3 regions of the Neobacillus sp. SAB-20_R2A genome follow, and region 1 is predicted to be linked to each of the others. Evidence: predicted binding sites of a transcription regulator. Region 1 holds the regulator's gene; each other region holds the start of a gene.
What was found. Region 1 encodes LexA, which represses DNA repair genes until DNA is damaged. Its sites were predicted from a motif close to CGAACATATGTTCG; they were not measured.
Positions count from the first base shown of each region.

Region 2: the regulator LexA is predicted to act here: its motif matches at 1,702-1,715, upstream of V5M37_RS21065 (DNA polymerase thumb domain-containing protein).
Region 3: the regulator LexA is predicted to act here: its motif matches at 1,605-1,618, upstream of recA (recombinase RecA).

Region 1 is NZ_CP145895.1:2,034,541-2,037,824, reverse strand. Features, by position in the region: gene V5M37_RS10140 (YneB family resolvase-like protein) at 1-327, opposite strand, end outside; gene yneA (cell division suppressor protein YneA) at 342-665, opposite strand; gene lexA (transcriptional repressor LexA) at 825-1,448, shown strand; gene glnA (type I glutamate--ammonia ligase) at 1,652-2,986, opposite strand; gene V5M37_RS10120 (MerR family transcriptional regulator) at 3,014-3,284, opposite strand, start outside.
Region 2 is NZ_CP145895.1:4,303,441-4,306,724, forward strand. Features, by position in the region: gene V5M37_RS21060 (YolD-like family protein) at 1-246, opposite strand, end outside; gene V5M37_RS21065 (DNA polymerase thumb domain-containing protein) at 378-1,637, opposite strand; gene V5M37_RS21070 (YqzH family protein) at 1,797-1,988, shown strand; gene V5M37_RS21075 (SDR family NAD(P)-dependent oxidoreductase) at 2,024-2,818, opposite strand; gene V5M37_RS21080 (MBL fold metallo-hydrolase) at 2,854-3,284, opposite strand, start outside.
Region 3 is NZ_CP145895.1:1,924,682-1,927,965, forward strand. Features, by position in the region: gene V5M37_RS09595 (competence/damage-inducible protein A) at 14-1,270, shown strand; gene recA (recombinase RecA) at 1,724-2,764, shown strand; gene rny (ribonuclease Y) at 3,092-3,284, shown strand, end outside.

The DNA of each region.
Region 1 (3,284 bases):
CTGCAATTCACCATTATGCGAAATGCTGTATAGTTTAATTCCTTCTTTTAAAATGCAATGCAGGATGGCGATCTTGGCATTCCCTCGGCCGAGCCTTGTTTCATCCTGGATCAGGACAGCTTGGACTTGTTTATCTTTAATGCGTTCTAAAAGCTGCAGGATACCATCTCTGTCGAAATCATAGCCGCTCGCCTGCTCTTTAATAATTGAATCGATATGGAATTGATATCGATTGGCCAGCTGGACAAGCTCGTCTTCCTGGCGTCTCAATGATGTTTCCTGCGTTTCCTTATTCGTGCTTACGCGGCAGTATATGATTGCGTTCATTTTTTAGGTCCTTCCTATTTCTCTAATGCACTTGCTAATTCCCTTTCTGGGGGAGTTTCATTACTAACCGGAATTAAAATTTCTTCACCTGGAAAAATCTCATCACCAACATCCCGATTATGTTTTTTCACCCAGTTGACGAATTCCTTGTTCGATAATGAATGCTCGCCTGCATACTTTTGGGAAATTTCCCATAGTGTGTCTCCGTCTGTTACAGTCACTTTCAAATATTTATCCTGATTTTTCGGACTTTGCTGAAATGCTAATACAAATGCTAATGTGCAGCTTAATAATAGAAGAATAATAGCGTACGAGTATTGGTTCCATATTTTTTTCATTAAAAAACACCCCTGATTAGAATGTATGTTCGTTTTATTTGATTTGATTATAATCCGAACGTTTGTTTGTTGTCAAGCTTTATTCGAACTTATGTTTGTATAAATTATGCGAACATGTTATAATAAAGACAACATTAACCAGGCGAGGTGTAATTTATCATGGTAAAAGTATCAAAGCGGCAGCAGGATATCCTTGATTTCATAAAAGGAGAAGTGAAAACAAAGGGATATCCGCCATCTGTTCGGGAAATTGGCGAAGCAGTCGGACTGGCATCGAGTTCTACTGTACATGGGCATTTAGCCAGATTAGAAAGCAAGGGTTTAATTAGACGGGACCCAACAAAACCAAGGGCTATCGAAATCCTGGAAGCAGATGAAGCTTCTCATATCCCTCGAAACCATGTTGTAAATGTCCCAGTTGTCGGTAAAGTTACTGCCGGACTGCCGATTACGGCCATTGAAAATGTTGAGGAATATTTTCCTCTTCCTGAAAGACTTGCCCCTTCTAGCGAGAATGTCTTTATGCTTGAAATCATGGGAGAAAGTATGATTGAAGCAGGGATTCTTGACGGAGATTACGTTATTGTAAAGCAGCAGCCGTCTGCGAACAACGGGGATATCGTTGTTGCGATGACCGAAGAAGACGAGGCTACCTGTAAGAGATTCTTCAAGGAGAAAGACTACATCCGCCTGCAGCCGGAAAACTCTACGATGGATCCAATCATTTTAAACAATGTAACCATTTTGGGGAAAGTAATTGGGGTTTATCGACAGATTCATTAGTTGATAGATTTCCCGGAGTCCAATCTTTATTTTGATTGGGCTTTTTTTATTTAATTGGATTACCTTTTTAACTTTGAATGGATAGGCTCCTACCCCTCCCCCAAAAGTTAAGATTAAACGCTCTCACTTTTTTATCTTTCCCACTCTCGAACGAAAAAATAGCAAAAAACCCCTAACGCCTAGCGTCAGGGGTTTTCATCATATTAATACATGCTCATATATTGTTCGCGTTCCCAAGGGTGAACGACGGTGCGGAACATATCCCATTCAATCTCTTTAGCTTCCACAAAGTGTTCGAAGATATGCTCACCTAAGCCAGAAACGATAACTTCATTTGATTTCAATAGCTCAAGTGCTGCTGCCAATGTTGCTGGAAGATCGATGATGCCTTCTTCGATTCTTTCTTCCTTCGTCATCACATAGATGTTACGGTCAACTGGTGCTGGAGGAGTTAAATTGTTTTTGATTCCATCTAGACCTGCTTTTAAAATGACAGCCAAGGCTAGGTATGGGTTTGCTGCAGGGTCCACGCTGCGAACCTCAATCCGTGTGCTCAAGCCGCGGGAAGCAGGGATACGAACAAGCGGTGAACGGTTTTGTGCAGACCACGCTACATAACAAGGTGCCTCGTAACCTGGAACCAAACGCTTATAAGAGTTAACAGTTGGGTTGGTAACTGCTGTGAAATATGGTGCATGCTTTAGTACACCAGCGATAAATTGACGTGCAGTATCGCTCATTTGCAGGTCACCTGTTGGCTCAAAGAATGCATTTTGACCATTATTGAATAAGGAAACGTTACAGTGCATTCCGGAACCGTTCACGCCGAATAATGGCTTTGGCATGAAGGTTGCATGCAAGCCGTGCTTGCGGGCAATTGTTTTTACAACTAGCTTGAAAGTCTGGATTTGGTCACATGCTGTAAGAGCATCTGCATATTTAAAGTCGATTTCGTGCTGGCCAGGTGCTACTTCGTGGTGGGATGCTTCGATTTCGAAGCCCATTTCTTCAAGCTCAAGCACGATATCACGGCGGCAGTTTTCACCAAGATCTGTTGGAGCTAAGTCAAAGTATCCGCCTTGGTCGTTCAATTCCAAAGTTGGCTCGCCTTTTTGGTCTAATTTAAATAAGAAGAATTCTGGCTCAGGCCCAAGGTTGAAGTCAGTGAAGCCAAGCTCTTCCATTTCCTTTAATACACGCTTTAAGTTATTGCGCGGGTCTCCGGCAAATGGTGTTCCGTTTGAATTGTAAATATCACAGATTAAGCGGGCTACTTTTCCTTTTTCAGCAGTCCAAGGGAATACTACCCAAGTGTTTAAATCTGGATATAGGTACATATCAGATTCTTCAATACGTACGAATCCTTCAATAGAGGAGCCGTCAAACATCATTTTGTTATCAAGCGCCTTTTCTAATTGACTGATTGGAATTTCCACGTTTTTAATGGTTCCAAGAATGTCAGTAAACTGAAGGCGGATAAATTTAACGTTTTCTTCTTTAGCCAAGCGTTGAATATCTTCTCTTGTGTACTTCGGCATTTGCAATTCCTCCAATTTTATTAAAAATTAATGAAAAAAGCGTGAAAGATCTCCTTGTCTCAATGACGAACGATTCAGTCTGTTTGAATGCATCAGTTCATTGCGAAGAAGTTTCCTCAGCTCATCATCGGTAACCTCGCGCTTCGCACTTTTCGCTTGCTGTTCAAGCAGCGACTCTTGCTGTTCTTTAACCAATAATAACTGCTTAATGCCAGCCATATTGATTCCCTGGTCAATTAAGTCTTTTATTTCCAACAGCCTGTCAATGTCATTTAGGCTGTAAAGTCGCCTGTTTCCC
Region 2 (3,284 bases), 2.3 Mb from region 1:
GATTTCGTTCCAATAATGGATTTTTCCAATGACAATTTCATAATTTCGGTTCCGATAATGGGTAATTGTCACGTACTGGTCAAATTCGATGGCTTCTGCCAAGATTTCGTTCATGAGCTCAAGCTGCTGCTCATCCATTTCTTTCTGCTGTTCATACTGATCTTCCTTTACCCAATCCCTGAGCATTTTCACATGCTCAGGCAGCATCATCGACGTCCATTTAATTCTGCCACGGTCGCGAATCATTTGCCTCGCCTTCTTTCTCTAGTCTTTATTCGCGGATAGCGTCTTTTTACTTGCGGATAGCGTCTTTTTACTTGCGGATAAGCCCTTCTTACTTGCGGATAATCCGCTTTTACTTGCGCAAACCAGTTATTTTACATCTTATGCCCGCCCACAAGCGTGGCCCGGTGCTTGGCAGTTCCTCCAGCGGTATAGGAAACAGCACGCAGGAGAGAGCCCGGGCCAAAGCGTCTGCGGACGGAATCAACAACATAGCCCAGCTCACGTCGTTTATAAGCACCTTGGTCAAACAGATCAATCTGAAGCTCGCAGTCGTCCTCAATATTGCTAAGCGCAATGGAAATCTGCCGGACGGTTTTGCCGTTATAGTGCTCGTGAAATAGTTCGAGGCAGACGCGGTAAAGGTCCATCGTCACATTGGTCGGCTGCTGAACGGTTCTCGAGCGGTTAAAGCCGCCGCCGAATTCATCCTGGCTGTAGCTGACGCCAAGGCTGACCGTCCGCCCCGCCTTCCGCCTTGTTCTCGCTCGCTTGGCAACCTCCTCACACATCTCCAAAATGACATGTTTAATTTCCTCTTCGTCTTTATAATCCCGCAGCAGGATTTGGCTTTTTCCAAAGCTGATCTGCCCCTCGATAATCGGCGCGCCCAAATCGGAAAGATCGACTCCCCAGGCATGATGATAAAGCTGATTGCCCATGATGCCGAATTTCTTCTCCAGCTGTTCTAAGTCATAGCGGGCGAGCTGACCGACTGTGAAAATGCCCATGCCGTTGAGCGTTTTTTCAACCCGCCTGCCGATTCCCCACATTTCCCGAAGCGGCGACACCTTCCAAAGTTTTGTCTGCACATCATCATAGGTCCACTCGGCAACCCCGTGTTTCTTAGCCTCTAAATCAAGACAGAGCTTTGCCAGCAGCATATTGGGGCCAATTCCGACCGCGCATGGGAGCTGGAATTCCCGCTCAATATCGTCCTTTATTTTTTTTGCAATCGTCTGGGCATCACCCCACAAATGCAGGGCGCCGTCCACTTTAATAAAGCTTTCATCGACGCTGTAGGTGTGAATGGCTTCCTTTGGAACATAGCGGTTAAACACACGGGAGATTTCTGTTGAAATACGTAAATAGGTGGCCATTTTCGGTTCGACCAGCCGAATTCGCGGATCGTTTGGAATTTCAAATAGCCGTGAGCCCGTCTTGATGCCAAATTCTTTTTTCAATCTTGGGGAAGCGGCAAGCACGATGCTCCCCTGCCGTTCTTTGTCGCCGACAATCGCAATGTAACAATCCAGCGGGTCAAGCCCCTCCATGACAGCTGAACAGCTGGCATAAAAGCTCTTCATGTCGACACATAAAATTTTATTGTGCGGTAACGTGTTGTAATCAACCATGATTATCCCTCACAGTTTCAAAATTCGAACATTTGTTCTTCAATATTATATCTATTATCTTAAGCGAATATGCGTTCGTATTCAATGGAAATTTTTTAAGGCTTACCAAATATGGCTAAAGTGCAAAAAAGCGATATAATGAAGGTGAGGTGCATGTGAATGGATAAAAAGCTGATTGTGAAAATGATCAAGAATTGTTTTAAACAGTATTATGAGGCGGATTCTTCACCGATTGGCGATAAAGAGTTGGAGGAGTTGGTTACTCGGATTCTGCAAACGAAAGACGAAGACCCCACTGCCGATTTATATGAGGTTGTAAATGATATGGTGTATGATTATTTAACTGGCTAAAATAGAAAAAGCCCCTAATAAAATAGAGGCTAAAACTACTTCTTATTCAGCATCTTCTTCCCAATCCGCTCAAACAACCGCGGAAACAGTACATAAACCACGCTGCCCATGTTCATCCAGCGCGGCAGGTTGATTTCCCGTGTTTTCGTCAGCATGCTGTCAACGACTTTCTGGGCCACATACTCCGGCTGGAGCATGAATTTTTGGACGTTTTTTACATAGGTGCCCTGTTCATCGGCGATGTTAAAAAAGTTCGTGGCAATCGGGCCTGGATTCACCGAGGTTACCTGAATGTTGTAGTCATCAAGCTCCATCCTTAATGCATTCGTATAGCCAAGCACCGCATGCTTAGTAGCCGAATAAACACTTGATTTCGGGGTGGCAATTTTTCCAGCCTGAGAAGCGATGTTGATAATATGACCAAATCGTCGCTCACGCATCCTAGGCAAGACCATGCTCGTGCACGCCATCAGCCCGACAACATTCACCTCAAACATGCCCTTCACTTCATCAATCGATGCCTCATGGGCTTCACGAAAAACACCAAACCCGGCATTATTTACAAGAATGTCGACACGGCCGAATCCCTTAAAAATTTGCTCAAAAACCTTCTTCACTCGATCCGTATCCGCTACATCCAGCTGAAACACTTCAACCTTGGCAGAATACCTTTTTTCAAGCTCTATCTTAAGCTGCTGGAGCTTATCGATGCTCCTGGCCAATAAAACGAGATTGGCGCCGCTCGCGGCACAAAGTTTCGCAATTTCCGCTCCAATTCCACCGGAAGCACCAGTTATGACAATATTTTTATCCTTCAATCTTCCGTTCATCAATAAAACACCTCATCAGGGTCATCCCACCCGCCTTAAAGATTGGCGTAATAAAGAACGGGATGAGTATCTTTACTACTAATTTCTCCGATGGATGCCAAATAGTCAAGCTGGGCGACGGTTTCCGATATCGTCAGCATCAATTCACGTTTATAAACACTCGGGAATAGCCGTTTGCAGATTTCAAAAACGGTCAGCTGTTCTTCCTTCAGCCAGCTGTTGACCGTCATCGCACGTTCATGCTGACGGATAAGCCGTTTCTCAACAAGCTCTGCTAATTCGTAGACATCTTCGCCGTGCCCGGATTTTACCACCTGAATCGGATACGACAGCAATTTTTGCATCGAATGATTATGCTGCAGCTGAGGCTTTGGCCGCTCCTTTTGGCCTGGTGCCGGCGGTTCGAGCAATGGATTTGGGGATATATGAGCGATGATCAAATCGCCGCCAATCAGAACGCCATCCT
Region 3 (3,284 bases), 110 kb from region 1:
AGGGGCGATAGATGTGAATGCTGAGATTATTGCAGTTGGCTCAGAGCTTTTACTCGGGCAGATTGTGAATACGAATGCACGGTTTCTATCTCAGCAATTAGCTGAGCTGGGAGTGGATGTATATTTTCATACGGTGGTTGGCGACAATCCTGAGAGGCTTAAGGCAGCGATTGACATTGCCGAGAAGCGTTCGGAAATCATTATTTTTACCGGCGGACTGGGACCGACCAAGGATGATTTAACGAAGGAAACAATTGCCCGCCATATTGGTACAGACCTTGTGCATGATGAAACAGCATTAGAATCGATTGAGGATTATTTTAAACGAACTAACCGAGTAATGACGGAAAATAACAGGAAACAGGCATTGGTTTTGAAGGGATCTGAAGTTTTGCCGAATGACTTTGGCATGGCTCCGGGTATGGTGATGAAAACGGGCGGTCATATTTATATGCTCCTGCCAGGACCGCCAAAGGAAATGGAGCCGATGTTTTCCCGCTATGGCAGACAGGCCCTTGCTTCGGCAACTGGCTCGACGGAACAAATTGTCTCCCGGGTACTGCGCTTTTTTGGGATTGGCGAAGCCGCCCTTGAAACGGAAATTATTGATTTGATTGATGCTCAAAGCAACCCGACGATTGCGCCGCTTGCCGGTGATGGGGAAGTGACGTTGCGTCTGACCGCTAAGCACGTGGATACTGCGGCTGCAGAGGCTATGCTGGATGAAGTGGAGTCGAAGATTCGGGGGCGTGTCGGGCAGTTTATTTATGGGTATGGCAGCTCCTCATTGTTAGAGGAACTGACGAAGACATTAAAGGCTGGGCAATTAACCATTACGGCAGCTGAGAGTTTAACAGGCGGGCTATTCCAGCAGGAGATTACCTCGATTTCCGGAGCAAGCTCTGTATTCAAAGGCGGCGTTGTATGTTATGCCAATGAAATTAAGCGGGATGTTGTCGGGGTTAGGCAGGAAACGCTTGATCAGCATGGGGCTGTAAGTGAAGAGTGTGCTCGTGAACTAGCGGAAAATGCGGCTCGGATGTTTGGAACTGATATCGGAATTAGTTTTACCGGCGTGGCCGGACCGGATGAACTGGAAGGGAAACCGGTAGGGACCGTTTATATTGGAATCGCTGCTGCTGGTAAGCCGACGGTCGTTGAAAAATTAACTCTTGCAGGTGGAAGGGCCGCCAACAGGGTGAGGGCTGTTAAATTTGGATGTTATTTTTTATTAAAGTTATTAAAAGCTGAACCACAAGATACCGTTTAGGTGTTTTGTGGTTTTTTTTGTTTTTGAAGGTATGGGAAGAGCGGGAATATCATGGGGGCAATAGATGGGAAGGAAGAGTATCACTAGTGGTAAAAATAGAGCGGTTATTTTACCCTTTGGACGTGAAGGAGAAGGGCAACGGAAAAAATAGAAAGGTAATATTACCTAGTTAAGTTGGTTGAAAGCATGCATTGGTAAAAAATAGTGATTTCTAGTATTTTTTAGTTTTCTGACAACAAGAGAATTCCCTTTTTTTATTCAGAAACTCTCAAGAAAAATACAATTCCATGAGTTTTTTTGTAATTTTCCCTGCTTTAATTACTCAGAAAAAGGCAGAATAAATGTTCGTGTTTTTTCTCGACAAAAACTCAAAAAGAGGTTATATTAATAATAGGTTTCGTTTAATAGATTCCAGCAATAATATTATTTTATATATAAAAGGAGGAACTATTTGTGAGTGACCGAAAGGCCGCCTTAGAAATGGCGCTAAAACAAATAGAGAAACAATTCGGTAAAGGTTCCATCATGAAAATGGGAGAGCAGCAGGAAACAAGAATTTCCACAGTACCAAGCGGCTCCCTAGCACTGGACGTAGCACTTGGTGTTGGCGGATATCCTAGGGGACGAATAATTGAAATATATGGACCGGAAAGCTCCGGTAAAACCACAGTAGCCCTGCATGCAATCGCAGAAGTGCAGGCAAAAGGCGGACAAGCGGCGTTTATTGACGCTGAGCATGCCTTGGACCCTACTTATGCCCAAAAACTAGGCGTAAACATTGATGAACTATTATTATCCCAGCCAGATACTGGTGAACAAGCACTTGAAATCGCTGAAGCTCTGGTACGAAGCGGTGCAGTTGATATCATCGTAATCGACTCAGTAGCTGCTCTAGTTCCAAAAGCTGAAATCGAAGGTGAAATGGGAGACGCCCACGTAGGCTTACAAGCTCGTTTGATGTCCCAAGCACTTCGTAAACTATCAGGTGCAATCAATAAATCTAAAACAATCGCTGTCTTCATAAACCAAATTCGTGAAAAGGTGGGTGTCATGTTCGGGAACCCCGAGACGACACCTGGCGGACGCGCGCTGAAGTTCTACTCGACAATCCGTCTTGAAGTCCGCCGTGCTGAAACCCTTAAGCAAGGCACTGAAATGGTCGGTAACAAAACAAAAATTAAGGTTGTTAAGAACAAAGTTGCACCTCCATTCCGTACAGCTGAAGTCGATATTATGTATGGAGAAGGCATCTCAAAAGAAGGCGAAATCGTCGATATGGGATCGGAACTAGAAATTGTTCAAAAAAGTGGTTCCTGGTATTCCTATAGCGATCAAAGAATCGGACAGGGCCGGGAAAATGCAAAATTGTTCCTAAAGGAAAACCCTGATATCCGCCTTGATATCCAAACAAAAATCCGTGAACACTACGGGTTGGATGGTGAAAAAACTGTCACCGAAGTGGATGACGATGATCAAATTGAGTTACTAGATTAATTTTAAAGAGCAAAGCCTTTTCTCTAAGGTTTTGCTCTTTTTGAAACGGTATGTATTTTTATTCAGTAATATACATGAAAAATACTTCTGTAAAAACTGCCCATGCCCAGTCTCGTCATACTAAATTCGAAATATTTCAAAATGCCAATTGGACTAAACCTTGACAATGATTGGCACCACATTTACAATTAACATGTATATTTTACATTTTTGGAAATATTACATTGCGAAAAAGCCGTAGTGCTTGCTGTATGTTGAGTCTAAACAATGTACATGCCGACACTTAAAAAATGTAAGAAAAGTTCATAGCAAGAGGAGGTGTAACGATTGGATTTAATTACTATCATCTCCATTTTGCTTGGCCTTATCGTCGGTGCCGTTGTTGGCTATTTTATTCGTAAATCCATTGCTGAAGCAAAAATAGCAGGAGCTAGAAATGCTGCAGAGCAAATCTTAGAAGATGCAAAACGCGATGCAGAATCCTTAAAGAAGGAAGCCCTGTTAGAGGCAAAGGATGAAA